One region of the Blautia sp. NSJ-175 genome, then DNA from elsewhere that is predicted to be linked to it. Evidence: predicted binding sites of a transcription regulator. Region 1 holds the regulator's gene; each other region holds the start of a gene.
The links. Region 1 encodes Rex, which represses fermentation and respiration genes when NADH is low (regulators of the CRP and FNR family bind a similar motif). Its sites were predicted from a motif close to ATTGTTAANTANTTAACAAT; they were not measured.

Region 1 (10,179 bases):
TGCTGTAAGTCGCGATAGCCGATACGGGTCATGCCTGTATCCAGCTTAATATGTATCTTTACTGTTTTGTTCAGCCGCTTTGCCGTGTCCGATAAATCCTCAGCCATCTTACCGGTAAAAACGGTTGGACGGAAATCGTTCTTGATAATCGTCTCGTAATCTTCCAGGAAGGTATATCCAAGGATCAGAACAGGCTTTTTGATGCCGCCCTCCCGAAGAGCAAGTCCCTCTTCCACACAGGCCACTGCAAATCCCCAAATATAGGGCAGTGATTCTATGTGTTCGGCAATGGGAAGCGCTCCGTGTCCATAGCCGTCCGCTTTGAGTACGGCTATGATCTTCGTGTCCTCATGGATATTCTTCTTCATATTTTCCAGATTATAGGAAACCGCATCCAAATCTATGGAAACGTAAATCCTGTTTGGTGTCTTCATAAAACTGCTCCTCTTTTCTTCAAGATCTCCGCTGTCTGTGTAATGATATCCCCGGCAATCATGCTGTACTCACCTTTTTGGGCGGCGGCCATATCCCCTGCCATACCGTGGAAATAAACGCCGAGAGCTGCCGCCTCCCTGGCTGAAAGTCCCTGGGACAAAAATCCCATGAGGATGCCAAAGAGCACGTCCCCGCTTCCCGCTGTTGCCATACCGCTGTTGCCGGAGGTGTTGATAAATATCTCCTCGCCGCCGTCGGAAATGACGGTACGTGAATCTTTACACACGACTGTCAGGTGATATTTCCCGGCAAAACGTTTTGTCAGGTAAAGAGGCGCTTCCTTCCACTCCTCCACAGATACCCCGGAGATTCTGGAAAACTCACCCAGATGCGGTGTCACAAGGACCGGTGCCGGATACTGGGACAGCACTTCCATTCTGCCGGCCAGCAGATTCAGGCCGTCCGCGTCGATCAGCAGAGGTTTTCTGCCCTCCGCCAGTATGGTATACAAAATATCTTCCGCCTGCTGTCCTGTGCCGAGTCCCGGTCCTACCCCGATCACATCAGCCCATGCAAGCCCTTCCCGGATCTGTTCTTTTCGGATCTCTTCATCGTCATAAAAGCTGTACATGGCCTCCGGCAGCATTGTGGTCAGTGCCTGACGGTTCTCTTCCCTGGTATGTACCTTTATCATGCCTGCGCCGGCCCTAAGAGCCGCACAGGCGGAGAGATATGCCGCGCCGCTTATATCCCGGCTGCCGGCTGCCAGGAATATTTTCCCGAAAGTTCCTTTGTTCCCGTCCGGCTTTCTCGCCGGAATCCGGCACAGATCCTTCTCCTCACAGCTCTGTATGGACAGTTCAAAATCATTCTGAGGCAGCCTGTAGATTCCGATATCAGCCGTCCTTACCTTGCCCGCGCAGGATGCGCCCGGGTAGAATAAAAGACCTGCCTTCTCATAAGCAAAGGTGACTGTCACATCAGCCTTCACTGCGCAGCCCAGCACTTTCCCCGTATCAGCACTGATACCTGATGGAATGTCCACTGCCATGACCTTTGCCCCTGACCGGTTCAGAGCTTCGATGGTGTCCCTGTATTTTCCGCCCACTTCCCTGGACAGACCTACACCAAAGACAGCATCTACTATAGTAGTATATTCAGCAGGTACTGCATTCTTGACAAAGGATATATGATAATTTTCTGCAATTTTCACTTGCTTTCTCATTTCTTCTGTATAATGGTCCTTTTTTCCAAGTATACAGATATCTGCCGAGACACCTGTCATATGGAGCATACGGGCCACCGCTACGCCGTCCGCACCGTTATTTCCGGTACCGCAGAGCACCAGAACTCTTTTCAGAGGAAAATTTTCCTCCCGAAGTGCCTGACAGACACTCAGAGCTGCCCGCTCCATAAGTACCAGGGAGGGAACCCCGATCTCGTGGATCGTGTATTCATCCAATAGCTTCATCTGTCCGCCGGTTACGATTTGTTTCATATCATACACTCCTCTCTTATTCCGGTATGAATCAGGGAAGTCTGTCAAACCTTCCTGCAGAGCAAAAGGCCGCCGCAAAAATTCCGCAGCAGCCTTTTCTTACTTTTTATGTTCGGTCACATAACAATTCAGGTTATAAGACAATCGCATGAGGCTCTCAGAAAGGTGTACATTTTCCACGATGACATCCTCCGGGACCTCCAGATCCAGATGTGCGAAATTCCAGATGGCTTTGATTCCGTTTTCCACCAGCAGGTTGGCTGTCTCCTCCGCGTTATTCTTAGGCAGAGTCAGCGCTGCTATCTGAACATCATTATCCTTCAGATACTGGGGAAGTTCATCCATCATAAGAATTTCGTTCCCACGGATAGAGATACCTTTCAGAACCGGATTCACATCAAATATACCCACCACTTTAAATCCGCGCTTTTCAAACTGTACATAATTGGCCAGTGCCTGTCCCAGATTGCCGGCTCCGATGATGATCATGTTGTGGGTCCTGTCGAGCCCCAGGATCTTGGCGATCTCTGTATACAGGTACTGCACATTATAGCCGTATCCCTGCTGCCCGAATCCTCCGAAATTGTTCAGGTCCTGGCGAATCTGGGATGCGGTCACGCGCATCTTGCTGCTCAGCTCGTTTGAGGAAATACGTTCCACACCATCTTCCAAAAGTTCTCCTAAATATCTGTAATATCGGGGAAGTCTTCTGATGACTGCTTTTGATATGCATTTTTCGTCCACGACTTTACCCTCCTTATGTCTAAGTTTTCTGTTTCATATAGGAATATTATATATAATTGTTAAAATAAAGTCAAATACAATTCCAGTTATTGTTGTTTTTATCTGTTGTCAAATTCTGAATTTCCGATATAATAGGAAGGGTGAACCAAAAGATAAAGGAGATTCGTATAAAATGATACTGGCATGTCAAAACATTGAAAAATCGTTCGGAGGCATGAATCTGATCCATGATGCCTCCTTCCATATAGAAGAACGCGAAAAAGCCGCCCTGGTGGGCATCAACGGAGCAGGAAAATCCACACTGCTGCGCATCATCATGCAGGAGATTCCCGCGGACAGCGGAGAGGTAATCTTATCAAGGGGCAGGACCATCGGCTATCTGGCCCAGCATCAGGAGTTGGACAGCGCGCTCACCATCTATGACTCTCTGCTCCAGGTCAAACAGCATATTCTGGATATGGAGCTTCATATGCGCAGAACCGAAAAACAGATGAAGCACGCCCAAGGGGAGGAGCTGGACCGCCTGATGGAGACGTATTCCCGGCTGACCCATGAGTTTGAGATGGAGAACGGCTATGCGTATAAAAGTGAGCTTGTGGGCGTACTGAAGGGACTCGGCTTTCCGGAGAGTGACTTTGAAAAAGAAATCTCCACCCTGTCAGGAGGCCAGAAAACCCGTGTGGCCCTTGGCCGTCTGCTGCTGTCAAAACCGGATATCATCCTTCTGGATGAGCCTACCAACCATCTGGATATGGACTCCATCTCCTGGCTGGAGACGTACCTTTTGAATTATCCGGGAGCTGTCCTTATCGTATCCCACGACCGGTATTTTCTGGACAGGATCGTGACCAAGGTGATTGATATTGACAACGGAAAGGTAAGCTCCTTCAGCGGAAACTATTCCGCCTACAGTGAGAAAAAGGCCCAGCTTCGCAGAGATGCCTACCAGGCCTACCTCAATCAGCAGCAGGAGATCAAACACCAGGAGGAAGTCATTGCCAAATTAAAGCAGTTCAACCGGGAAAAGTCCATTAAGCGGGCTGAGAGCCGGGAAAAGATGCTGGATAAGATTGAAGTCATAGAAAAACCGACTGAGGTAAACGCGTCCATGCGTATTTACCTGAAGCCCCGCATAGAGAGCGGCATGGATGTGCTGACCGTGGAACATCTCTCTAAATCCTTTCCCTCCCTCCCGCTGTTTTCTGATCTGAACTTTTCCATCAAACGCGGGGAGCGTGTGGCCATCATCGGGAATAACGGAACCGGAAAAACGACGATACTCAAAATACTGAACGAGCTGGTCCCGGCCGACGCCGGCGTCTTCCATCTGGGAAGTAAAGTACACATCGGCTACTATGACCAGGAGCACCACGTGCTGCATATGGAAAAAACCATCTTCGAGGAGATTTCGGATGATTTTCCCAAGCTCACCAACACGGAGATCCGCAATCTGCTGGCTGCCTTTCTCTTTACCGGGGATGATGTCTTTAAAAAGATCGCATCCTTAAGCGGCGGGGAACGGGGCCGCGTATCCCTGGCAAAGCTCATGCTCTCAGAAGCCAATTTCCTGATCCTGGATGAGCCTACCAACCATCTTGACATTATGTCAAAGGAGATCCTGGAGGAGGCCCTGCGCAATTATACGGGTACGGTGCTGTATGTATCCCATGACCGTTACTTTATCAACCGTACCGCCACCAGGATCCTGGAGCTGACCAACCAGAGTATGGTAAACTATATCGGCAACTATGATTATTACATGGAGAAGAGGGAGGAGCTCACCCGCATCTATGCGCCGGGCCTTGAGGAGGAACAGGCTGCGGAATCCGTATCCGCCACGAAACTGGACTGGAAACAGCGCAAAGAAGAACAGGCACGCCAGAGAAAGCGTGAAAATGATCTGAAGAAGACAGAGGCAGAGATTGAACGCCTGGAAACCAGGGACAAAGAGATCGACAGTGAGATGGAAAAGCCTGAAGTTGCCGTCAATGTGGCTGAATGCGTCCGGCTTGCCAATGAAAAAGCTGAGATTGCAGAAAAGCTGGAAGAACTGTATGAAAAATGGGAAGAGCTGGCATAATGCCTGCTCCTCCCGTTTTTTATATCCGGCTGCTATCCTTCGGCCGTCTGCGATTCCATCTCTTACAAAGGCAGATCCCGTTTGCTGAACCGTATGATCCCTATTCCCATAAGCAGGATTCCTGCCAGATACAAAATGCCGCACATGATCCACGCCTTCCCGTCACCTGCAGCCAGCCCGTCAATATCAAAGAGGGTTATGGGGGTGGCGTATTTTACTTTCTCGAATTTATCCCCCACCTGTGATATCATCTGCACGAGAATGGAATATACCACCACGGTTGTGCTGACCGCGGAGGAAGTCTTTGTCTCATTGCTGCAGCAGGATGCACAGAAACATGTCCCGCCGAAAAATACAAGGATACCCAATAATCCCACATTGATCCGAAGGAAAGCACCTGTCTCCATCTCTCCCGGAAAAAGCGCCTCACTGAAAGCAAGAATCAGGCAGGTCACATATACCACCATGACAACCAGGCAGGTCAGCATGAAGACACACTGAGTCAGCATGATCTTCCATCGTTTCTGTGGTACCGCCAGCAGGTAGGCCATGGAACCGTTATCTACATATCTGGATACCAGTCTGTTGGATAGGATAATGATAAATACCCCGGGGAAGGCCACATACAGCATTCCGTATAAATATCCGGATACAAATTCCAGCAGCGTCTGGCCCACGTCAGCCATGCCGAATGCCGCAAACAGATCCGGCATACTGTCAGCCATCATTTTCAGGCTGTCTCCCATCTCGGGGTTAAACATCATGGTGATCATACTTCCGTATACACTGAGCACTACAAGAAAAATGACGAGCAGCAGCCAGTTGGATTTGATCTCTTTTTTAAACAGTGTAGCATTCATGATTTTGCTGCCCCCTCTCCGTAGAAATGCATGAAGAACTCTTCCAGGCTCTGTGTGCGCACGTCGAAATCCGTGACCGTATAGGCGCCTGCTTTTTTGATAAAGGCATCCAGGTTTTTTCCAACCTTGGCCGTTACCGTTTTACTGCCGGGCTGATAGACTGCCTCCGGGAATGCGGCAGCGAATGCCTCTGCCATATCCGCCTCCCGGAAGGTGATATCAATCACCTTCTGCCGCCCCTCTTTCAGTTTCTCCATCTCCTCCACTGCAACCAGCCGTCCGTCTCGGATAATGGCAGCGCGGTCACAGGTGCGCTCAATTTCCTCAAACATATGAGAAGACATCAAAATGGTCTTTCCCTTTTTCTTCTCGGAAAGGATCAGCTCCACAAAACGGTTCTGCATCAGAGGGTCTAGTCCGCTGGTGGGTTCATCCAGGATCAGGATGCTGGCCAGCGGGTTCATAAAGGCACAGACGATTCCTATCTTCTGCTTCATGCCCTTTGACATTTTCTTCAGTTTGCCGGACGCGTTCAAGTCAAACATCTTCATCAGTTCCTGTGCCCGGCCCATATCTCTCATATTTTTCATTTTAGCCACAAAGCGGATAAACTCCATCCCTGTCATCGAATCAATAAAAGCGATCTCTCCCGGCAGATACCCAAGAGATGTCTGGATCTTATCCGACTCTTTGAAGCAGTCCATATCCAGAATGGACAGTCTGCCCTTATCCGGTTTGATGAATCCCATCAACTGCCGGATCGTGGTTGTCTTACCGGCACCGTTTGGCCCTAAAAACCCCAGTACCTCTCCCTGTTTTACAGAAAAACTAACATCAAAAACGCCGCGGTTCTGCCCATAGTCTTTCGTAATATGACTGATTTCAATCACGTTCATTTTTTTGCCTCCTTCCAACCATTTCGGTTAGATACTCTTCTTTGTATGCGATCCGCTTCAGCATTTCTGACCATTTTCTGAATTGACGCATCAATTCATCCGCATCCACCGTATCGGTATAAAACATTCTCTGGTGCAGATATCCGTCAGTGAGCCAGAGAAGCATGTTCAGTATTTCTTTGGGATCTATGTCCTCCCTGAATTTAGTCATATCTACATTCTTGAAATAATCCACGAACATGGTATCCATCTGGTTTTTCATAAAAGAGTTCATATCTTCCGATACGTCCTCCCTGGATGTAAAAAATGCCCGGACACTGAACTCCATAAGAAAGGGAAAACTGGAGAGGATACGGGCTTTTTTGTCTGCTGCATAGGCCAGCAGCTCAAAATAATCCGTTATTTCAAAAAAGTGCCGGTCTAAAAGGCGCGGTCCTACCTTCTCCATGACATACTCAAATATGTACATATACAGCTCTTTCTTATTTTTAAAATAGTAAAACAGCAGCCCTTTTGAGATGCCTGCCTTTGCAGCGATCAGGTCTGTGGATGCCCGTTTGTATTCATTGGTGCCAAACACTTCCAGTGCTGCATTGACAACCGCGTTCTTCTTCTCTTCTGAGAGACTGCTAAGTCTGTCCTCCATCCTGTGCCTCCTTTAATGCTTTACCGATTCGGTTAATACCCATTATAAGAAATTGACTAAATTTTTCAACCCCTGCCCGAGACTTTTTTTCACAAATAATAAGTCCATGTAAGCAGGGACTTGTTTCTCTCTCTTACATGGACTTTTAAATCAGCAGACGCTTATTTTTTACGCGTATAAAACATCCAGATTCTTCCTTACAGCCAGTATAAACTCACGGCTGTTCAATACAGAAGGATTCTTAATTGACGTGATGAGTGCAAGGTCTTTTGTCATCTCTCCCTTTTCGATAGTAGTGAGCGTGGCCTGTTCCAGCCGGTCGGCAAACAGGCAGAGGTCTGTATTTCCATCCAGCTCCCCGCGTTTTCTCAAAGCTCCGGACCAGGCAAAGATGGTAGCCACGGAGTTGGTGGAAGTCTCTTCCCCTTTTAAATGTTTGTAATAGTGGCGCTGTACGGTTCCGTGTGCAGCTTCATACTCAAAATATCCGTGAGGGGATACCAGCACGGATGTCATCATAGCCAGAGAGCCGAAAGCGGAGGATACCATATCACTCATAACATCCCCGTCATAGTTCTTGCAGGCCCAGATAAAGCCGCCTTCGGCTTTCATCACACGTGCCACCGCGTCGTCGATCAGTGTATAGAAATATGTAATACCGGCCTTTTCAAAGGCATCCTTATATTCTTTCTCATAGATGTCCTGGAAAATATCCTTGAAGGTATGGTCATACTTTTTGGAAATGGTGTCCTTGGTGGAGAACCACAGATCCTGTTTTGTGGAGAGCGCGTATTCAAAGCAGCTTCTGGCAAAGCTCTCAATGGAATCATTTAAGTTGTGCATTCCCTGTGCCACCCCGGCACCTGTGAAGTTATGCACCAGTTCTCTTGTCTCTGTTCCGTCAGCCGCGGTATATACAAGCTCCACCCTGCCCGGTCCGGGAATGACCATCTCTGTGTTTTTATAGACATCCCCGTAGGCATGTCTTGCCAGAGTGATGGGTTTCTTCCAGTTCTTTACACAGGGCTCGATTCCTTTTACCACAATAGGCGCCCTGAAAACCGTACCGTCCAGCATGGAACGAATGGTGCCGTTGGGACTTTTATACATTTCCTTTAAGTGATACTCGTCCATTCTGGCCGCGTTCGGGGTGATGGTGGCACATTTTACCGCTACTTTGTATTTCTTTGTGGCATTGGCCGCATCCACTGTCACCTGGTCGCCGGTCTCATTTCTGTACTCCAGTCCCAGATCATAATACTCTGTGTTCAGTTCCACATATGGCGCAAGCAGATCCTCTTTGATCATTTTCCAGAGGATCCTTGTCATCTCATCCCCATCCATTTCCACCAGAGGTGTTGTCATTTTAATTTTTTCCATTGTTGTCGTTCTCCTTTCCGTATTCTTCCCGCAGAATTTCTTCCAGATTAAAATGTTTCAGATTCTCAACTGTATTAAATATGTGTCTTGCAGCTACCTGTTCCGCCAGATCCGCGTTTTTGCTCTTTATGGCTTCCAGAATCTCTGTGTGCTCACTGCCTGATTTATTCAGACGCATGCGGTTCATAATGGATACCTGCCGCACACGCTGTACATATTGATGAAAATCAGACAGTGTGTGGGAAAGCATCCGGCTGCCGGACGCCTCATAGAGCAGCTTATGGAACTTGCCGTCCATTTCGCAGACCTGCTCATAGTGTTCTTTCTTTGCATGATAGTCTGACAGGACAATGGCCTCCTCCATGGCTTCCAGCTGTTCCGGTGTTATATTCTCCACGGCCATCCGGGCACAGAGCCCTTCCAGCCGGGAGCGGATCAAATAAATATCAGTCACGTCCCTTGCGGATATCCCGTTGACAAAGGCTCCTTTGTTTGGCACCAGGCGTACCAGGCCCTCCAGTTCCAGCTGCCGGATGGCTTCCCGGACCGGAGTTCTGCTGACTCCCAGCTCTTTCCCTATGGTACATTCCACCAATTCGTCTCCCTGCTGGTAACGGCCTTTCAGAATATCTGAACGGATCTTGTCAAACACCTGGCCCCTCAGGGACTTTTCTCTACCTGCCATTTTGCTTCCTTCCTCACATGTCATTGCCTTATAAGGTTATATTTAATCTTGCGCAGCTCTCCTCGATCACGGATATCAGCTCCTCATCCGTCAGGACAGTCACGCGTCCCTCCTCGTACTGGGCATCCACCCATGCCTTTACCATCTGCACCAGTTCGCTGTTCTTCTGCACCTGTTTCTCACCGGACAGGCGGTAATGATTGTTGATCCAGTGAGCAATGCCGGCAAGGCCCGAGGTGTTGGAAACAGCCACCTGCGGCGGACGGCCCAGGAATTTATCCGTATCAAAGATATTGTAGATCTCTTCATTCTTCAGAAGACCGTCTGCATGGATACCGGCTCTCGTCACATTGAATGCACTTCCCACAAACGGTGTTGTGGAGGGCACCTTGTATCCGATCTCTTTTTCGTAGTACTCCGCAAGCTCTGTGATGACCCTTGTATCCATGCCGTCCAGGGAGCCTTTGATCTGCGCGTACTCGAATACCATAGCTTCAAGGGGTGTATTGCCGGTTCTCTCACCAATGCCGAACAGGGAGCAGTTTACACCGCTTGCGCCGTAAAGCCACGCCGTCGTGGAATTGCTCACAGCCTTGTAGAAATCGTTGTGGCCATGGAATTCAATCAGCTCGGAAGGGATTCCGGCATGTGTCAGAATACCGTAAATAATGCCCGGAATGGAGCGTGGGATCACAGCACCCGGATAGTTCACGCCATATCCCATGGTGTCACAGCAGCGCACCTTAATGGGAATGGAGTACTCCTCCATCAGTTTATTCAGTTCCAGACAGAAGGGGATCACATAGCCGTAGATATCCGCTCTTGTTATATCCTCCAGATGGCATCTGGGGCTGATTCCCGTCTCCAGGCATTCACGGATCACACTCAGGTAATGCTCCATGGCCTGCTTTCTGGTCATTTTCATTTTATAGAAAATATGGTAGTCGGAACAGCT
Region 2 (10,179 bases), on a different contig from region 1:
CGGATGGAAAATGCCGGGAGAAACGTGAGCTTAAGCGGCATACATAAAAACCATAGCCTTTGGGAATACTGAAGTGTAAGAATAATATGTAAAAACACTTTAATGCCGAGGTGAATAAGATGGATAAAAAGCAGCAGGAAGCGTTAAACAGAAAGAGATCAAACGAGACTTTCAACAGCATTACCCAGAAGGTAAAACCGGAAAACCAGAATCAGCAGCACAATGCCAGGTCTGAGGCCGTGGAGCCGAAGATCAGACAGGTATAAAGAGCTGTCGGCAGGGGCGGAATGCCGCCCCTTTCACAAAGCAGTGTCAAACAATTATATCTGTGACAAAAAGTCACTGAAAATATTATAGTGCAGTTTTTCATCGAGGGCCAGTCTTGCCAGCATTTTTGAAACAAGAGGATCTTTTATTTCTCTTGACTGTTCCAGATATGCTTTGGCAGCAAACTTCTCTGATTTAGCGTTAACTGCAAGTATGGTGTAAATATCAGGGCTGTAATCCACCATATCCCCGCACCAGAAAGATTTGGATTCTGAAGAACGGCATTCCGGCTGTCCGCCGAGAAGGGCGATCAACTGTCCAATGACAGAGAAATGGTGTTCCTCGACCACGGCAATGCGTTTGATTATACGGCGGATATTACCGTATTCGTTATTGATTGTCCAGGATTGGAATAGATATTGATGTACAGTTGTCATTTCACTGACCGCAGATGCAAGATCCGGCATGAGCAGCTGTGCGTAATCTGTATTTTTTTCAGTGACTTTGACCGGGGGATACCAGTTAGAGTATTTCACTGGTATGGAATCGGGATTAGCATGGATATTATACTGGTATTTATTCATATTTGATTTCCTAAATGGGATTAATAATTTTTATGTGGGAAGGTTCCGGGATAGAACTATATTTGCAGGTAGTTCCGGATAACTCAACAGGCAGTATAAAAACGGACCCAGCAGCACTGCTGAGTCCATTTTTATTTGGCTATAAGTCCAATAGGATATTTAACGGAATTACATTAATGAAGAAGCAAAGAAAAAGCAGTAAAAACCTTTAAATTCAAGATTTTTACTGCAAACACTTAACAGCAGATAACGGGAATCGAACCCGCCTCTCCAGCTTGGGAAGCTGGCGTTCTACCGATGAACTATATCTGCATACATGTATAATTGAGGAACCTGAACATTTCCAGGCATGCACCAGCCTGCGCGTGTTCCTCCGGGATATTCATATGTGTGAACCGAGACACCGCAGATACGGGCGTAACCGCACTCCTCCCGGAACTGATGCGTTGAAAATATTATAATCCAAATTATTTTTATTTGCAAGAGGGTTTTTAAACTGTTATAGCTTATATAACGAAAAAGAATAGCAGACTGCCTTATTATGCCTTGAAATATAAGCGAAAAAGGATTATCATAATTAAAATACTATAATGCGATAACATATGACAATTGTACGACAGGAGGAGAATCTCATGAACTATAAAATTGCATTGATACCGGGTGACGGAATCGGACCGGAGATTGTGGCAGAGGCCAAAAAAGTGTTGGATAAGGTCTGTGAAACATACGGACACAGCTTTTCCTATGAGGAAGTGCTGCTGGGCGGGGCATCTATTGATGTACACGGTGTACCGCTGACAGAGGAGGCTGTGGAGACGGCAAAGGCTTCTGACGCAGTGCTGATGGGTTCCATCGGAGGGGATGCCAAGACTTCTCCCTGGTATAAACTGGAGCCGTCAAAACGCCCTGAGGCAGGACTTTTAGCTATTAGAAAAGCCCTGAATCTGTTTGCCAATCTGCGCCCGGCGTATCTGTATGATGAGCTGAAAGGTGCCTGCCCCCTGAAAGAGGAAGTCATCGGAGACGGATTTGACATGATCATTGTCAGGGAGCTGACCGGCGGCCTGTATTTCGGTGAGAGAAAGACTGTGGAGGAAAACGGTGTAACTACAGCCGTTGACACACTTACATATAATGAAAATGAAATCCGCAGAATCGCTGTCAAGGCATTTGATATTGCCATGAAGAGAAGCAAAAAAGTTACAAGCGTGGACAAAGCCAATGTACTGGACTCCTCCAGACTCTGGAGAAAAGTAGTGGAAGAGGTGGCAAAGAACTATCCGGAAGTGACACTGGAACACATGCTGGTAGATAACTGCGCTATGCAGCTTGTCCATAACCCGGGTCAGTTTGACGTGATCCTCACAGAGAACATGTTCGGCGATATTCTGTCTGATGAGGCCAGCATGGTGACAGGTTCCATCGGAATGCTCTCATCAGCCAGCTTAAATGAGACAAAATTCGGCCTTTATGAACCAAGCCACGGTTCAGCGCCTGACATTGCGGGAAAAGGCATCGCCAATCCCCTGGCAACCATTCTGTCTGCGGCTATGATGCTGCGCTATTCCCTGGACCTGGACAAAGAGGCAGATGCCGTGGAGGCAGCCGTACAGAAAGTCCTCACAGAGGGATACCGCACAGTGGATATTATGGCAGAAGGTATGAAGCAGGTGGGAACCAAAGAGATGGGAGATTTGATCGCAGAGCGGATCTGAGATTGGAATGAGATAGATAACGGACAACAGAAAGGATTGTGAATGATATGAGAAGTGATGCAGTAAAAACAGGTATGCAGCAGGCACCGCACCGTTCCCTGTTCAATGCCCTGGGAATGACAAAAGAGGAACTGGAACGGCCGTTGGTAGGTATTGTGAGTTCCTACAATGAGATTGTGCCGGGTCACATGAATCTGGACAAAATCGTGGATGCCGTAAAATTAGGTGTTGCTATGGCAGGCGGAACGCCCATTATGTTTCCGGCTATTGCTGTCTGCGACGGCATTGCCATGGGACATACGGGAATGAAGTATTCCCTGGTGACAAGGGATCTGATCGCGGATTCCACAGAGGCTATGGCTATGGCCCATCAGTTTGACGCCCTGGTCATGGTGCCAAACTGTGACAAGAACGTGCCGGGACTTCTGATGGCAGCAGCCAGGATCAATGTCCCCACTGTATTTGTGAGCGGCGGCCCCATGCTGGCAGGCCGTGTGCATGGCCAGAAGAGAAGTCTCTCCTCCATGTTTGAGGCCGTGGGCTCCTACAGCGCAGGAACCATGACAGCGGAGGAAGTGGAAGAATTTGAAAATAAAGTCTGCCCCACCTGCGGCTCCTGCTCCGGCATGTACACTGCCAACAGCATGAACTGTCTGACAGAGGTGCTGGGCATGGGATTAAAAGGAAACGGCACCATTCCGGCTGTATATTCCGAGAGGATCAAGCTTGCAAAACACGCGGGCATGCAGGTAATGGAAATGTACAGACAGAACATCCGTCCAAGGGATATCATGACAAAAGACGCCATCATGAATGCCCTGACTGTGGATATGGCACTCGGATGTTCTACCAACAGTATGCTGCATTTGCCGGCAATTGCCCATGAGATCGGATGGGATTTTGACATTACATTTGCAAATGAAGTGAGCGCAAAGACACCGAACCTGTGCCATCTGGCACCGGCAGGCCCCACCTACATAGAAGACTTGAATGAGGCCGGCGGCGTGTATGCGGTCATGAATGAACTGACCAAAAAAGATCTGCTGAACCTGGACTGCATGACAGTGACAGGAAAGACAGTGGGTGAAAATATCAAGGACTGTGTAAACAGAAATCCGGAGGTGATCCGCCCTGTAGAAAATCCCTACAGCCAGACCGGCGGCCTTGCGGTTCTCACAGGCAACCTGGCTCCGGACTGCGGCGTGGTAAAACGCTCCGCGGTCTGCGAGGAGATGATGGTACATGAAGGCCCTGCAAGGGTATTTGAGTGCGAGGAGGATGCCATTGACGCCATTAAGGGCGGTAAGATCGTGGCAGGTGATGTAGTTGTGATACGCTATGAGGGACCAAAAGGCGGCCCGGGTATGAGAGAGATGTTAAACCCCACTTCCGCCATTGCAGGTATGGGACTCGGCTCCAGCGTGGCACTGATCACGGACGGACGTTTCTCCGGTGCATCCCGCGGAGCTTCCATCGGACATATTTCCCCGGAAGCAGCCGTAGGCGGCCCCATTGCCCTTGTTAAGGAGGGAGATACCATCCGCATCAATATTCCGGAAAACAAACTGGAACTGGCCGTATCGGATGAGGAGCTGGCAAGGAGAAAGGCTGAGTGGCAGCCAAGAGAGCCTAAGGTGAACACAGGATACCTGGCACGCTATGCGGCTATGGTGACCAGCGGCAACAGAGGGGCTGTTCTGGAAATCCAGAAATAAAAAGAAAAAGAAAAGATAACGGTTGGGAGGATTTCAATATGCAGTTGACAGGAGCAGAAATAGTAATCGAATGTTTAAAAGAGCAGGGTGTAGATACCGTTTTCGGTTATCCGGGCGGAACGATTCTGAACATTTATGATGAGTTATATAAACACAGCAATGAGATTCATCACGTACTCACATCCCATGAGCAGGGTGCAGCCCATGCAGCGGACGGCTATGCCCGTTCCACAGGGAAAGTGGGTGTGTGTTTTGCAACCAGCGGCCCCGGCGCCACCAACCTGGTAACAGGTATTGCCACAGCACATATGGATTCTGTGCCTGTGGTTGCCATCACCTGTAACGTAGGTGTTCCCCTTCTGGGAAAAGACAGCTTCCAGGAGGTAGATATCGCAGGTGTGGTTATGCCGATCACAAAACACAGCTTTATCGTAAAAGACGTGAAAAAGCTGGCGAAGACCATCCGTCGTGCTTTTGTCATTGCAAAGAGCGGACGGCCCGGCCCTGTCCTTGTGGATATCACCAAGGATGTGACTGCAGCCAAGACAGAATTTGAAACTACAGTGCCAAAGCCGGTGAAACCCTATGTGGCTGAGATTGAAGAAGCAGATCTGGCTAAAGCAGCAGATATGATCCGGGAGGCAAAACGTCCCTTTATCTTTGTGGGCGGCGGAGCCATCGCGTCCAACGCCTGGGAGGAGCTGCGCACACTTGCACACAAGATCCAGGCTCCTGTGACCGATTCCCTTATGGGAAAAGGCGCATTTTCCGGCGAGGATGAGCTGTATACCGGTATGCTGGGGATGCACGGAACCAAAGCCTCCAATCTGGGTGTGACAAAATGTGACCTGCTGATCACCGTGGGTGCCAGATTCAGTGACCGTGTGACCGGCAATACCAGAAACTTTGCCAGAAATGCGAAGGTGATCCAGATAGATGTGGATGCAGCGGAGATCAATAAAAATGTGCTGGTTGACTGCAGCGTTGTGGGTGACGCCAGAGAAGTTCTGAAACGCCTGAATGATATGCTGGAGCAGAAAGAACATAAAGAGTGGCTGGGATACATAGAGGAGCTGAAAGAAAAATATCCTCTGCGCTACAACCAGGAGGGCTTAAGCGGTCCTGCCATTATCGAGGAGATCTACCGCCAGACAAAAGGCGATGCCATAATTGTAACAGAGGTGGGACAGCACCAGATGTGGGCTGCCCAGTATTACAAATATAAAACACCCCGCACCTTCCTGTCCTCTGGCGGCCTGGGAACCATGGGCTACGGCCTTGGGGCAGCCATCGGCGCCAAGATGGGCAATCCGGACAAGGTGGTCATCAATGTGGCAGGAGACGGCTGTTTCCGTATGAACATGAATGAGATCGCAACAGCCACCAGAAATGATGTACCTCTTATCCAAGTGGTCATCAATAACCAGGTGCTGGGAATGGTACGTCAGTGGCAGACGCTGTTCTATGAGGGCAGATATTCTAATACAGTATTAAAAGACAAAGTTGATTTTGTCAAATTGGCAGAGGCCATGGGAGCAGTGGGTATCCGCGTGACCACAAAAGAGGAGCTGCAGGAAGCCCTTGCAAAAGCCATCCGGTTAAATACAACGGTGGTTCTGGACTGCATGATCGACAGTGATGATAAGGTATTCCCAATGGTACCGGCAGGGGCCAACATTGAGGATGCGTTCGACGAGGAAGACCTGAAAGCAAAACAGAAATAATATGTCTTTTGTAGAAAGACAAATGTTTTTATTGACAATAATATAACAAAGAGGTAGAATACTTCTTGTCAAGCAATTTATGCCACGTGTCCCCAGAGGGGGCATGTGGCGTAACCGTTTTGAAGAGTAAATCAACAGAGGAGGAAACAACAAGTGAGCAGAGTTTATAACTTTTCAGCAGGACCGGCTGTTCTGCCGGAGGAAGTGCTGCGGGAAGCGGCAGAAGAGATGCTGGATTATAAAGGAACAGGCATGTCTGTTATGGAGATGAGCCACCGTTCCAAAGCATTCGAGGATATCATACATACTGCGGAGGCAGATTTGAGAGAGCTGCTGCATATTCCGGATAACTATAAAGTATTATTTCTGCAGGGCGGTGCCCATCAGCAGTTTGCCATGATCCCCATGAACCTGATGAAAAACAAAGTGGCTGACTACATCGTAACAGGCCAGTGGGCGAAAAAAGCATGGCAGGAGGCACAGAAGTACGGGACAGCCAACAAGATTGCGTCCTCTGAGGATAAAACTTTCTCCTACATTCCGGACTGTTCCGACCTTCCCATCAGCCCGGATGCGGATTATGTGTACATCTGCGAGAACAATACGATATACGGAACAAAATTTAAAACACTGCCGGACACAAAGGGCAAGACCCTGGTGGCGGACGTTTCCTCCTGTTTCCTCTCCGAACCGATGGACGTGGAGAAATACGGTATTATTTACGGCGGCGCGCAGAAGAATATCGGCCCTGCAGGTGTGGTGATCGCCATCATCCGTGAGGATCTGATCACAGAGGATGTGCTTCCGGGAACACCGACCATGCTGACCTATAAGACACATGCGGACGCGGAGTCCTTATACAATACACCGAACTGCTACGGCATTTACATGTGTGGCAAGGTATTTCAGTGGCTGAAAAAACAGGGCGGCCTGAAAGCCATGAAAGAGCACAATGAGAAAAAAGCAAAGATCCTGTATGATTTCCTGGATGAGAGCGTAATGTTCAAAGGTACCGTGGAACCGGCTTCCCGTTCCCTTATGAATGTTCCCTTTGTCACAGGAGATAAGGATTTGGATGCGAAATTTATCAAAGAGGCCCAGGCGGCAGGCTTTGTGAATCTGAAAGGCCACAGAAGCGTAGGCGGCATGCGTGCCAGCATTTACAATGCCATGCCCATAGAGGGCGTGGAGGCTCTGGTTGCCTTTATGAAAAAATTTGAAAAGGAGAATGCTTGATCATGTACAGATATCACTGTTTAAATCCCATTTCCAGCGTAGGACTGGAGCATTTCCCGGCAAAATACGAGAGCACGGACAATATGTCTGATGCGGATGCCGTGCTGGTGAGAAGTGCAAACATGCATGAGATGGAGCTTCCGAAGAATGTGGTTGCCATTGCCAGAGCAGGTGCCGGCGTCAACAATATTCCGCTGGAAGAGTGCGCAAAGGACGGCGTGGTAGTCTTCAACACACCGGGAGCAAATGCCAATGGTGTAAAGGAGATGGTCATTGCCGGAATGCTGCTGGCATCCAGGGATATAGTGGGCGGTATCGAGTGGCTGGAGCACCAGGAAGCCACAGAGGATATCGGAAAGCTGGCTGAAAAGAAGAAAAAACAGTTTGCCGGCTGTGAGATCAGCGGCAGAAAGCTGGGTATCATCGGTCTTGGCGCCATCGGTGTAAAAGTGGCAAATGCCGCGGTACATCTGGGAATGGAAGTCTATGGATATGACCCCTTCATCTCCGTGGATGCTGCGTGGAACCTTTCCAGAAGCATTCACCACATCAATGACCTGAATGTGATCTACAAGGAATGCGATTATATCACCATTCACGTGCCGCTGATGGAATCCACAAGAAAGATGATCGGCGCGGATGAGATCGCCCAGATGAAAGAGGGCGTGGTTATCCTGAACTTCGCAAGAGATCTTCTGGTGGATGAGGAAGCTCTGGCGGAGGCCCTGAAAGAGGGAAAAGTGAAAAAATACGTGACAGACTTTGCCAACCCTCTTGTGACCAGTACCCCGAATACCCTGGTAACTCCTCATCTGGGAGCATCCACAGAGGAATCCGAGGACAACTGTGCTGTCATGGCTGTCAGACAGCTTATGGACTATCTGGAAAACGGAAATATCAAGAATTCCGTAAACTATCCGGATTGTGATACAGGGGCCTGTGTGGACGTGGGAAGAGTGACGATCAACCACAAAAATATTCCGAACATGATCAGCCAGTTCACAAAAGTGCTGGGTGATGCAGGCGTGAATATCTCCAACATGACCAACAAGAGTAAAGGCGATTTCGCCTATACTATGATCGACGTTTCCACACCGATTTCCGGAGACGTGGCAAAAGAGCTGAAAAAGATTCATGGTGTTTACCGCGTGCGTATTGTGAAATGACCCTTTTAAAAGAATAGACGGATATGGGCCTGTCCTGAGACTGTGGTTTCAGGGCGGGCCCTTTTGTGGATATTCCGGAAATTATATATATTATCCTGTCGTTACCACTATGGAGATAAATAAACCAGGGTCGAAAAAAGCACCAGCGGGGAAAGAGTCAAGGCAATCCCCGTCTGGTGTTTTTTTAATACCTCTGTCAGTCATAAATCCGCCGGAAAGTGTGCAAATTATTGTGCCTATTTCATTGTATTTTAAGACTATATACGGTATAATTTTATTATGGCGTTATAAATAGGCATCAATATATTTGGGGTGTGAAAATGAGCAGAAAAATAAAAAAACCGAAAACATTCATACAGAAGAGAATCCGCAGTGCAAAGCGGATGAAATCTTTTTTTGGCGCGCTTGGCAGAAACCGCAGGCGTCTGGGAAAGGTATTCAATGGTGTCTGCGAAGTTGCTGCCCGCGTTATGGAGAAAAAACTATAAAGGAGATTTGATAATGGCGGTAGTTAAACCATTTTGTGCAGTGCGTCCCCAGGAGAACCTGGCATCTAAAATTGCCGCACTGCCATATGATGTATATAACAGAAAAGAGGCGAAAGAGGAGACCGAAAAAAATCCATATTCCTTTCTGAAGATTGACCGTCCGGAGACACAGTTTCCGGATGATACGGATATGTACGCTCCTGAGGTGTACAAACAGGCCCGCAGGATATTCTGGAAGATGATGGAGGACGGGGACTTTCTGCAGGATGTGGACCCCAATTTTTATCTATATGAGCTTACCAGAAACGGGCATGTGCAGACAGGAATCGTGGCATGTGCGTCGATTGACGATTACTTAAACGGTGTCATCAAAAAACATGAGAACACCAGAGTGGAAAAAGAGCTGGACCGCATCCGCCATGTGGATGTGCTGGAGGCGCAGACAGGGCCTATTTTCCTGGCCTACCGTGCCAATGCGGATTTTAAGCATCTGATGGATGTGAAGAAAAAGGATTTTCCCATTTTCGACTTTGTATCAGAGGACGGCATCCGTCACAGAGGATGGATGATCTATGAGTCAGCCATGATCCACAAGTTAGAGAAGACCTTTCAGGCCATGGACAGCATATATATCGCAGACGGCCATCACAGGGCGGCCTCAGCCATCAAAGCAGGTCTGAAGAGACGCCGGGAGAATCCCAATTATACGGGCAGGGAGCCCTTTAATTACTTTCTGTGTACCCTGTTTGCAGATGAGGAACTGGAAATCCTGGATTACAACCGTGTGGTAAAAGACTTAAACGGATATTCCGCGGAAGAGTTCCTGGAAAAAATAAAGGAGCGCTTTACCGTGTCCGAACCGGGAACAGAGGCAGTATCGCCCCGGGAAAAAGGCGAATTCGGTATGTATCTGGAGGACAGATGGTATAAACTTAAGATAAAGGAAGAATACCGGGCTACAGATGTGGTGGACGGACTGGATGTGGCATTGCTTCAGAATAACCTTCTGGAACCTGTGCTGGGGATCCGGGAGCCGGCAAAAGACCCCCGGATTGATTTTATCGGGGGAATCCGGGGACTGGGTGAGCTGGAAAAACGTGTGCAGACAGACTGTAAGGCAGCCTTTTCCATGTATCCCACTTCCATGGCAGAGCTTTTTGCGGTTGCGGACGCAGGAAAGCTGATGCCGCCGAAATCCACCTGGTTTGAGCCAAAGCTGAGAAGCGGGCTGTTTATTCACAGGATATAGACTATGACAGAGAATTTATTTGATAAAATTGACCG
Region 3 (10,179 bases), on a different contig from region 1:
ATGGGAACAATGGAATCCAGAGTTTCATCATCAAACCCAAGTGCCAGCCCCAGATTCGCATCCGGATCCACATCCGCAGCAAGCACCTTTCTTCCCTCATCCGCATATAAACGCGCCAGCGTCGCAGCAAAAGTAGTCTTTCCAACGCCGCCTTTTCCTGTTACTGCAATTTTCATGTCATTCACCTTTCCTGATAAAGATTAGATTCCAAGAGCAGCTCTCTTCTCTTCGATTCTTGCGATCATAGCATCGCCCAGTTTTTCAATATCTTTTTCAACTGTAAATGCAGCCTCTACCCATTCTCTTGTTCCGTTGGTCAGGATTTCAACCATTTCACTGGAACCTGCAGCGTACGGGTCAACACCTAAGAAGGTATCAATACCGGAACCAATTACATAGTTACCGATGGAAACTGCTTTTTCAGACATCCACTCAGGAGCACAGCCAACAACTGGAAGCTGGGAAATGTGCAGACCTGCGTCTTTTGCCAATGTAGCTGCCAGAACCAACATACGGCTGATATCTACGCATGAGCCCATGTGCAGTACCGGCGGAATGTCAGCCAGTTCACAAACTCTCTTAAGTCCGGCGCCGCAGACATCTTTCGCTCTCTTGTCCATCAGACCAGCTTTTGCAGCCGCCTGTGCAGAACATCCGGAAGCGATGATGATGATATCGTTAGCAACCAGTTTTTTCATAAGTTCAATATGAGCTAAGTCAGGACGAACTTTCGGGTTGTTACATCCAACCATTGCAACAGCACCACGGAGAACACCGGAGGTGATACACTCTAATAACGGTTTTGTGGTTCCCAGCTCATCTACCTGTGAGTTGGTTACGCCGTCCAGAGCTTTTACGATCGCTTCTGTGGAATATCCAACAGTTGCTTTCTGTTTCATCTGCGGAATATGTACCAGTTCGGGTTTTCTGTTTTTGTAGTTCTCGATAGCTGTCTTAACGATTAATTTTGCTTTCTCGCCTGCTGTGTGAGCATCGAATCTGATAAATTCAGAATCCGGCATCTGAGCAATCGGAGAAGTTGTGATGAATTTTGTGTGGAAACATTTGCTCAAAGGACCAAGTGCCGGGAAGATACACTGTACGTCTACGACGATCGCTTCACAAGCACCTGTCAGAACAACGTTTTCCTGCTGCAGGAAGTTACCGGCCATAGGAATACCACGGCGCATTGCAACTTCATTTGAGGTACAGCATACGCCGGATACGGTGATGCCTTTTGCACCCATCTCTTTTGCGTACGCGATCATTTCCGGATCATCTGCGAATTCACAGATCATCTCAGAAAGACTGGGATCATGTCCGTGAACAACGATATTGACATTCTCCTCAACCATAACGCCCAAGTTTGCTTCTGTCTCAATCGGCTTCGGTGTTCCGAACAGTACGTCTGAGAACTCTGTTCCCATCATGGAACCGCCCCATCCATCACTTAAGCCTGCACGGATCGCCTGTTTTACCAGTGCTTCCGGTTTGGAAGAACATCCCATGTGGCTCATATGTAAGGAACAGGAAACCTCGCGGTCGATTGCTCTTGGAGCAAGTTCATTCTTTTCCCACAGTTCCTGCTGTGATTCCGGTGCTCTCTTTAAGAATCTCTGAGTTCCGAAAGGTTTACCGTATTCCATCAGACCTGTCTCAGCAACTTCGTGTGCCAGATCATAGATATCTTTTCCTTCGGTCTCGATTCCCCACTCTTTTGCGATACGGATCAGTTTATCCGGATCTTTTACCTTATAACAGCCGTCAGCTGCAGATTCATATAAGGTATGGCAGATTTCACGGCCATGGTCAGAGTGTGTTGCAGAACCGCCTGCTGTAAATTTCAGGTAGTTACGTCCTACGATACCGTGTACATCACATCCGCAGATTCCTCTCGGAGCTTTTTTTGTAATACGGCATGGTCCCATTGTACAGATACGGCAGCAAACGCCTTCTTCACCAAATTTACAATGGGGTGTCTGATTTTTTACGCGGAACTGCCAAGCGTCAGCACCGACTTTTGCACCTGTTTCCAGGAGACGTGCAGTAGCAGCTTCAAATTCTTCTACTGTGGTTAATTTGAATTCACTCATGAATATCCTCCTTGTTTTTCGCCTCTTTTTGCTTTTTTATCCGGGTCCGCTTCCCCGGTTTTATAACTCCAGCTTGTCCACGATATCCCTGATCGCTTTTCTCACCGGTGAATCTTCCGGAAGCTTCACGATGGGTGTACCGTCGCAGTCGAAGTCATATACAGTTTCATCCTGCGGGACGATTCCCAAAAGGGTGAGGCCCTGTTTCTCTATCTCCTCTTTTGTGCCCGCATTGAGTACCCCGCCCGGCGCACGGTTGATGATAAGCCCAACCTGCTTCGGGTGCATGTCACATTCTTTTATCAGTTCCGCGATCCTGCCCACTGCCTGAACACCTCTTCTGGAGCAGTCGCTGACCAGAATCGCTGTCTGCATACTGGGAAGAACGCCTCTGCTGATATGCTCCATACCGGCTTCATTGTCCACGATGATATATGGATAATTCTTTTGCAGCTTTGCAAGCTGAGCCTGCAGAAGTCCATTCACGAAGCAGTAGCAGCCTTTCCCCTGGGTACGTCCCATGACAAGCAGGTCATAATCATCATTTTCAATCAATGCATCATCAAACTTGAATTCCATATAATCAGCTTTTGTCATTCCGGCCGGAATGGGATTTTCCTTTGACATCTCCGCACGGGCCACTTCCTCACGGATATCGCCCAGAGTTGCCTCAAGCTCCATGCCCAGGACTTCATTTAAGTTTGAATTCGCATCTGCATCTACTGCAAGAATCGGTCCCCTGCCTTTTTCAGCCAGATACTGGATGATCAGGCCTGTCAGGGTCGTCTTGCCTACGCCGCCTTTGCCGGCAATTGCAATTACATGTGCCATGAAAAGGGCACCTCCTAAAATATGATTTTAATACATTTTAAACAAGTGTGCGAAGACCGCATCTGTCAATGATTTCAGATACGTCTTTCCATTTGTTCAGAGCATACAGATGGATACCGTTAACGCCCAGTGCGCGGTACTCATCGATCTGTCTGATCGTGTACTCGATACCTGCCTCTTTGAATGCTGCTTTCTTTTCATCAACAGCAGCGTCGAACGGATCTTTGTCGAACGGATTCGGGAAGATCCAGTTTTTGGAGATGATCTCGCAAAGTTTACGCGGCATTACACAGCCATTACGTGACAGTGCCATATTGATTGTAGCAGCCTGATCCAGAATCGGCATAATTCCAACGTCAACCGGCATTGTAACGCCTGCAGTACGGATGGCATCCAGCCAGCGTTTGAACTGCTCCATATCCCAGCAAAGCTGAGTCATGATGTAGTCAGCACCGTTATCCTGTTTCTGTTTCAGGACAGCGATATCAGATTCAAGACTGCGGCATGCGATATGTCCTTCCGGTGAACCTGCTACAGCGATTTCGATCTTATCGCCGAATTCTTTGCGGACATAAGCTACCAGATCTGTTGCGTAAGCGAAATCTCCGCCGGTTCCTGTCCATCCGAATGGAAGGTCGCCGCGAAGTGCCAGCATATGATCTACGCCATTGTCCAGGTAATTCTGAAGCTGTTCTTTGATTCCTTCTGCGGTGTTACCGATACATGTAAAATGTGTTACCGGGATGGTTCCGGCGTCTTTGATCATTTTACATACATCCATGTTCTTGCCCACATTGGTTCCGCCCGCACCGTATGTACAGGAAATGTACTCCGGCTGGTACTTACAAAGATGCTCGATCGTTCCCGGCAGATTTTCCATACCTTTGTCTGTCTTTGGTGGGAACAGCTCAAATGAAAGGAGCATTTTGTTCTTCATTGCTTCAGATAATTTCATAGTTACTACCTCCGCTTTGTTTATTTATTTTTAAGGCCGAAGCCCTAAAATCGTGTGTTGGCACAGCAGAAAGTCCTCCATACTTTTTCTGCTGCTTACTGGCAGTCCAGCTTAACAAGGCTGTTTGCAAGGTCCACCATTAATATTTTACCGATAATGGTTCGCTCCTCGCCCATGATGTCACGTATGATAAGCTTTTCACCATCTACGTCGATTCTGCTCACATTTCTGCAGATGACCGTGTTGTCATCGCTTCTCTGTACAGTTGCAAGACACATAGCCTACGCCTCCTTCAAATGTTCTTTTACCAGTGTCAGTGCCAGGCCCAGACGCATATTTCCTTTCTGGAAATCAGCAACGCCTTCCTTGATGGTCTTGGCTGCATCTTCCATGCCAAGCTTTGACAGATTATCTGCCATCTGATCAAGCTCCTGTGCGTGATGCTCGTTGTGGGAAAGCATATAGTTCAAAAGTGCTACCACTTCCTCTGTACAATTTCCGCCACATTCGCCCTCTGAACAGCTGCTGCAGCCGTGGCTGTGTTCATGGCTGTGAACATGGTCATGCTCATGGTCATGTCCGTGAGGAACCATGTTGCCATTTTCGTCGTTGATTAAATGCATTTTTCCATCCTTTCCCTACTGCTTTTCCCGCTTTTGGGCGCAGTAAATGACAATAATTTATCAATAAATTCATTATACATGCTTTCGGCTTTTTTATCAAGTTATTCTTATGTTTTTTTAGAGGTTCAAGCGGTGAAAAACACGGAACTTCCGCCCCTGTTTTTTTCCACCTCTATCCTGCATTCTATACGCTCTTTTAACTCCGGCACATGGGAGATGATTCCCACCAGGCAGTCCTCCCTGGAAAGAGCCGATAAAGTCTCCACCGCAGTCTCCAAAGACTGCTCATCCAGACTGCCGAAACCCTCGTCAACAAACACGGTCTCCACCCGGATGCCACCCGCAAACTGCCCGATGACCCCGGAGACACCGAGGGCCAGGCTCAGCGCTGCCTGAAAGCTCTCTCCGCCGGACAGGGAACGGATGCTTCTCACCTTGCCGGTATGGTAATCATAGACATCCAGATCCAGGCCGGACCTGGACTGCAGATTTTCCTTTTCCTCCCGCACGAGCAGTTCGTATCTGCCTGAAGACATGTGTTCCAGCCGCCTGTTGGCCTCCTGGGTGATCATACGGAAATAAGCGGACTGCACATAGCGCTCCAGGGATATCTTCGGCTTTCCCTTCAGGCTGCCGCAGGCAGTGTCAGAAAGGCCCTGCAGAGCCAGCCTGGTCTTCTCTGTCCTGCTGCTCTCCTCAAACAATACCTGAAGCTGTCTGCGCACCTCTTTTGTCCTTTCAAGAGCACTGTACTCCTCCCGGAGTTTATTACGCACAATTTTCAGCTGCTGTTCCGCCCGCTGTATCTGTTCCCGTACCTCCTCCTCCGGGCACAGTTTCTTTCCGCGCAGGGAAGGCGCCAGGCTCCTGATCCTGATCTGCAGGTCCCTCACATGATTTTCATATGCCTGTGTTTCTTTCTCCATACGGTCCAGCTCTTCTCTGTCCAGACATGCCTCCATGGCCTTTGCCCTGCTTGGAAACTTCTGCTGTTTTACTTCCAGAAGCAGCTTTCCTTCTGCCTCTTTTCTTTCCTTTGCCAGCCTGGCTCCTCGTTTTTCACAGATCTGTGTCTCTCTTTCCGCGGCTGCCCGGCGCTGCGCATTCTCCTCCAGTCTTTTCCTGACCGCCTCTTGGGACGGAAGACCCGGGCGGCTTTTCGCCTTCTTTCTCTCCAGGCGCGCGTTTGTCTCTTTTATCAGTGAGGAGGCTTTTTTTTGCATGGCAGCACCGCTTTTTTTACCTGCCAGTACCTCTTCCCTGCGCAGATGCTCCATTCTGGTCTGCCATTCCTTCTCATTCTCCGCAAGGGCTGTCAGGGTCCTCTGCAGTTCTGCAGATGTCTTCTCCTTTTGTGCCTCCATCTCTTTCAGCGCTGCCTCGCTCAGCTCCTGTTTTTCACAGGCAGCCTTTGCCGGATGTACCCTGGAGCCGCATACGGGACAGGGTTTTCCTTCTTCCAGGTCCCTGGCCAGCAGGCCTGCCTGACTTCTGAAAAATTCCTCCCTGTAGGTTTCATAAGCGATTGCCTGCTCCTTCTGTGCCGTGATCTGCTTCTCTGCACTTTCCAGCAGTTCTTCCTTTCGTGATTCCAGTTTCAGAAGGACCTCAGCCTCCTGCTGCCATTTCCCGTAAAGCAAAAGCTGTTCTTCCAGCGCTGCTATCTCTGCGCTGAGCTTCTCTTCTTTCTCCGCAGCGGCTGCCTGGATAAGCAGTGCCTTTTTCTCCTGTTCCAGTTCCCTTGTCTGAGACTTCAGTTCCTTTATACGCACTTCCTCGTCAGTTTCCAACTTTTTTTTCGCTGCACAATCCTCGGCAAGAGGTTTGATATAAAGATTTGCCTTCTTCCCCTCAGACAGCTTTTTTTCCAGCTCTCTGATCTGTCCGGCCTGCACTTTTGTCCCTTCCAGCTCCCGCCTCAGGGCATCCAGGTTCTTCAGTTCTCCGTTATCCTTTTGTATCCGTTCCAGATTTTTAAGGGCTCTGTTTTTTTCTTTTTCCAGGCGCTGCTCCTCCTTCCGGCTGCTCTTTTCCTTTTCCCGGGAGGAAAGGATACGGCTGTCAAGAACCGCGAAAATATCCTCTTTTTCCCTGTCCCCCAGTGTACATTCCGGATGCAGCGCATCCCAGGACTCCAGGACCTGCCTGCGGCGCTCTTCCCTCAGCCTTTCTTCCTCCCGCTGCTGCATACTCATGCTTTTCAGACGGTCCGCGATGATTTTATAGAATTCCGTGTCGAATACTTTCCGGAAAATCTCGCTTCTCATGTCACTTTTTGCCAGCAGAAGGTTCATGAATTCACCTTGGGCAATCATGGAAACCTGTTTAAACTGCCTGTAATCAAGCCCCAGAATATCCTGCAGCTTCTGGTTCACTGCCCTTCTTCCCGTCAGCACACTTTTGTCCGGGCACTCCAGAAGCGCTTCATGCTTCCTGTTCAAATTAAACGTCCTGGTCACCTGATACTGCTCTCCTTTGTGGGAAAACAGCAGACGCACTTTGCTCATGGCCTTCTCCTCCACATAATCGCTGTGGAGATTTTCAGGCTTTCTGACTTCCGTGCTGGCTGCGTCGTACAGCGCAAAGGCAATGCCGTCGAAGATTGTCGTTTTGCCGGCTCCTGTGTCACCGCAGATCAGAAACAGCCCTGCTCTCTGACAATTCTCAAAAGAGATACAGGTATTGCCCGCATAAGGCCCAAAAGCCTCCATCTCCAGCTCTATCGGTCTCATACTCCCACCTCTTCCATGCTTTTGATCACCTCTTCAAGCAGCTCCTGTTCTGTGTCAGACATGGGAATCCCATTCTGTTTTTCATAAAATTCCCCGAACAGATCAAGGGGTGTTTTTTTCAGACACTGCAGCTCTGCACTGCCCGATATGCCACCGGATCTGCTCCGGCGGTTTTCGACGGCAAATTCCAGCATACCAGGAAATATTTTTCTAAGCCTCTCCATCGGATGCTCCAGAGTCTCCTCATCGGTCATGACTATGGACAGATAATATCCTTCTCTGTATTTCCTGTATTTTTCCGAAGCGAGGGCCTCCATGGTATCCTTTAGGACAGCCATCTCTGTTTTTGGTTCCAGTGGAAGCTTCCTGACGGACAGACTTCCTTTCTCTCTGAGCTCTGCCACAGTCACGGACTTTGTCTGATTCCATTCAGAAAAAGAATATTTCAGGGGAGAACCTGCATACCGTATCTTTACATCCCCCATTTTCTGCGGTCTGTGGATATGCCCCAGCGCCACATAGTCAAATACTCCAAAGACTGAGGCATCCACCTGATCGATACCGCCCAGGGAACGCTGTTCCGAATCGGAGATTTCCGGCTTTCTGCCTCCTGCCGTGACAAACTGATGTGCCAGAAGCAGGTTCCGCTCTTCCCTGTGAAGCACCGCGCCATGCAGTGCGGTTTTCACGGCCTCCTCATAAGTTTCCGGAATTTCCTCCGCAAATGGGCGGAGCATACCGGGCCGCAGAAAAGGAAGCATCCACACATGAATCGGGCCGAACGCATCACTCAGCACAATATGTTCCGGCCCCCCTTTAAACGTACCTGCAATATGAATCCCCTCTTTTTTTAAGATCCCGCTGGCAAACTGAAGCCTCTGGGCTCCGTCGTGGTTGCCGCTGATCAAAAATGTCTGTATCCCACGGACGGACAATTCTTCCAGAAACCAGTCCAGCAGCCCCACAGCCTCCGAGGAGGGAATGGACTTATCGTAAATATCCCCGCACAGCAAAACAGCTTCCGGCTTCTCCTCATCAGACATGGCCACAACACGGCTTAATATATACTGCTGTTCTTTCCACAGCGGCTCCCCAAGCAGCTTTTTTCCCAGGTGCAGATCCGCCATATGAAAAAATTTCATTCGATATCCTCCACTGCCATATTTTGGCATTTCGTTGCATTTTAGCTTGCACTTCTTATAATAGTAGCACGGATTTATTAAAAAGTTAATAAATTCGGAGTAAATATTTCACATTTCTATGGTAAACTGTCTAAGTATCCGGCAGAAATAACACAGTGAGCATGGATTGAAATAAGGTAATATTTAAAGGAGGGACTGTTATGTCTTTCAACGAAAAAATCATTCTGAACGATGGCCGCCAGATGCCGCTTCTGGGTCTGGGTGTCTACAAAGCCGTCGGTGAGAACGAGGTGGAACAAGCGATCGCAGATGCCGCAGATGCCGGCTACCGTCTCATAGACACCGCTTCTGTTTATAAAAACGAAGACGGCGTGGGGCGCGGAATCAAGGCTCTTACCATACCAAGAGAGGAATTATTCGTTACAACGAAAATATGGAATACCGCACAGAGAATCGGCGACGTGGAAGATACTTTCAACAGAAGTCTGGAGCGCCTGGGACTTGATTATGTGGATTTATATCTGATCCACTGGCCTGTGCCCGGCTGTTATACAGACACCTGGAAAGCTCTAGAAAAGCTCCAGACACAAGGGCGTGTGAAATCTATCGGCGTCTCTAACTTCCACATACATGACCTGGAAATGCTGAAAAAAGTCTCTGACGTGGTACCCGCAGTCAATCAGGTGGAATTCCATCCGCTGTTCAACCAGCCGGAGCTTCTGTCCTACTGCAGGGAGAACAATATTGCGGTACAGGCCTATGCGCCTCTTGCCCGGGGTGCCTATCTCCACAGCCAGCTTCTTCTGGAGATCGGAAGAAAATACCAGAAGACTACCGCACAGATCGGACTTCGCTGGGCAGTCCAGCAGGGAATATCCGTCATTCCCAAGTCCGTACACAAAGAACGCATCAGAGAAAATGCGGAAATCTTTGATTTTTCCCTGACCCGTGAGGAGATGGATGCCATTACTGCTATGGATGCCCACCAGCGCACTGCCGGTATCCCTGAGGATATGATTCCCTACTATAAGGACTGATATCCAAAAACATCATACATACCGGGGTTTTCCCCATACAAAAAGTACCGCAGGAGTATTTGATATCACTCTGTGCGGTACTTTTTCTTCTCATTTGTTCATTTCTTTTAATTTCTTCTGAGCGCTTCGATGGGACTCAGCTTCGCTGCTTTTCTGGCAGGGTATACGCCGAAAAGGATACCGATTCCTGATGAAAACAGGGTTGCGATCAGGATTGTAGACACCTTGATTCCCGGTGCGAATCCCAGGGTAGGTATGGAACAGACCGCATAGGCCAGCAGCACACCGATAATGATGCCGATCACACCGCCAATGCAGGCGATAATGGCAGATTCCGCCAAAAACTGGACCATAACAGAGGAGGTTCTGGCTCCCAGGGATTTCCTGATGCCAATCTCTCTTGTTCTCTCCGTCACGGACACAAGCATAATGTTCATGACACCGATGCCGCCTACCAGCAGGGAGATTCCTGCCACTAAGGCGATAAATCCTGTGATCATGTTCAGCATGGAGTTGATCTGCTTCATCTGGTCATTGAAGTCCTCCATGTCATAATAATTCTTTCCCTGACTGTAGTGGCGCTGGTTCAGCAGCGCAATGGCATCATTTGCCACCTGACCGGTATCTGCACTGCCGTCTGTGGTGATGTACAGATAATTGGTCACAGAAGTGTCATAGCCGAAATTCTCCATGGCCGTATAAGGAATATCCGCGGATATTCTTTTCACATCCCCATAATCCACGGAAACCATATTTCCCAGATTCT

Region 2: a site for Rex is predicted at 6,036-6,055, ahead of serC (3-phosphoserine/phosphohydroxythreonine transaminase). Genes of this name have one in related genera too.
Region 3: a site for Rex is predicted at 4,548-4,567, ahead of MUB35_RS25150 (cobalt transporter). Genes of this name have one in related genera too.

What each region holds. Positions count from the first base shown of each region.
Region 1 covers NZ_JALIFQ010000020.1:60,413-70,591, forward strand. The annotation lists gene alr (alanine racemase) at 1-434, opposite strand, end outside; gene MUB35_RS23740 (bifunctional ADP-dependent NAD(P)H-hydrate dehydratase/NAD(P)H-hydrate epimerase) at 431-1,933, opposite strand; gene MUB35_RS23745 (redox-sensing transcriptional repressor Rex) at 2,033-2,677, opposite strand; gene MUB35_RS23750 (ABC-F family ATP-binding cassette domain-containing protein) at 2,850-4,757, shown strand; gene MUB35_RS23755 (ABC transporter permease subunit) at 4,820-5,617, opposite strand; gene MUB35_RS23760 (ABC transporter ATP-binding protein) at 5,614-6,513, opposite strand; gene MUB35_RS23765 (TetR/AcrR family transcriptional regulator) at 6,500-7,159, opposite strand; gene MUB35_RS23770 (NADP-dependent isocitrate dehydrogenase) at 7,328-8,539, opposite strand; gene MUB35_RS23775 (GntR family transcriptional regulator) at 8,526-9,224, opposite strand; gene MUB35_RS23780 (2-isopropylmalate synthase) at 9,253-10,179, opposite strand, start outside.
Region 2 covers NZ_JALIFQ010000007.1:200,327-210,505, forward strand. The annotation lists gene MUB35_RS13330 (NADH-dependent [FeFe] hydrogenase, group A6) at 1-28, shown strand, start outside; gene MUB35_RS13335 (hypothetical protein) at 120-266, shown strand; gene MUB35_RS13340 (ferritin-like domain-containing protein) at 321-851, opposite strand; tRNA gene MUB35_RS13345 (tRNA-Gly) at 1,093-1,163, opposite strand; gene leuB (3-isopropylmalate dehydrogenase) at 1,484-2,566, shown strand; gene ilvD (dihydroxy-acid dehydratase) at 2,614-4,281, shown strand; gene ilvB (biosynthetic-type acetolactate synthase large subunit) at 4,320-6,005, shown strand; gene serC (3-phosphoserine/phosphohydroxythreonine transaminase) at 6,159-7,241, shown strand; gene MUB35_RS13370 (phosphoglycerate dehydrogenase) at 7,244-8,407, shown strand; gene MUB35_RS13375 (hypothetical protein) at 8,728-8,895, shown strand; gene MUB35_RS13380 (DUF1015 domain-containing protein) at 8,909-10,144, shown strand; gene hydE ([FeFe] hydrogenase H-cluster radical SAM maturase HydE) at 10,148-10,179, shown strand, end outside.
Region 3 covers NZ_JALIFQ010000023.1:85,251-95,429, reverse strand. The annotation lists gene MUB35_RS25175 (ATP-binding protein) at 1-176, opposite strand, end outside; gene cooS (anaerobic carbon-monoxide dehydrogenase catalytic subunit) at 201-2,093, opposite strand; gene MUB35_RS25165 (ATP-binding protein) at 2,154-2,924, opposite strand; gene MUB35_RS25160 (methylenetetrahydrofolate reductase) at 2,962-3,879, opposite strand; gene MUB35_RS25155 (CooT family nickel-binding protein) at 3,975-4,157, opposite strand; gene MUB35_RS25150 (cobalt transporter) at 4,161-4,502, opposite strand; gene MUB35_RS25145 (SbcC/MukB-like Walker B domain-containing protein) at 4,628-7,234, opposite strand; gene MUB35_RS25140 (exonuclease SbcCD subunit D) at 7,231-8,376, opposite strand; gene MUB35_RS25135 (aldo/keto reductase) at 8,577-9,413, shown strand; gene MUB35_RS25130 (ABC transporter permease) at 9,521-10,179, opposite strand, start outside.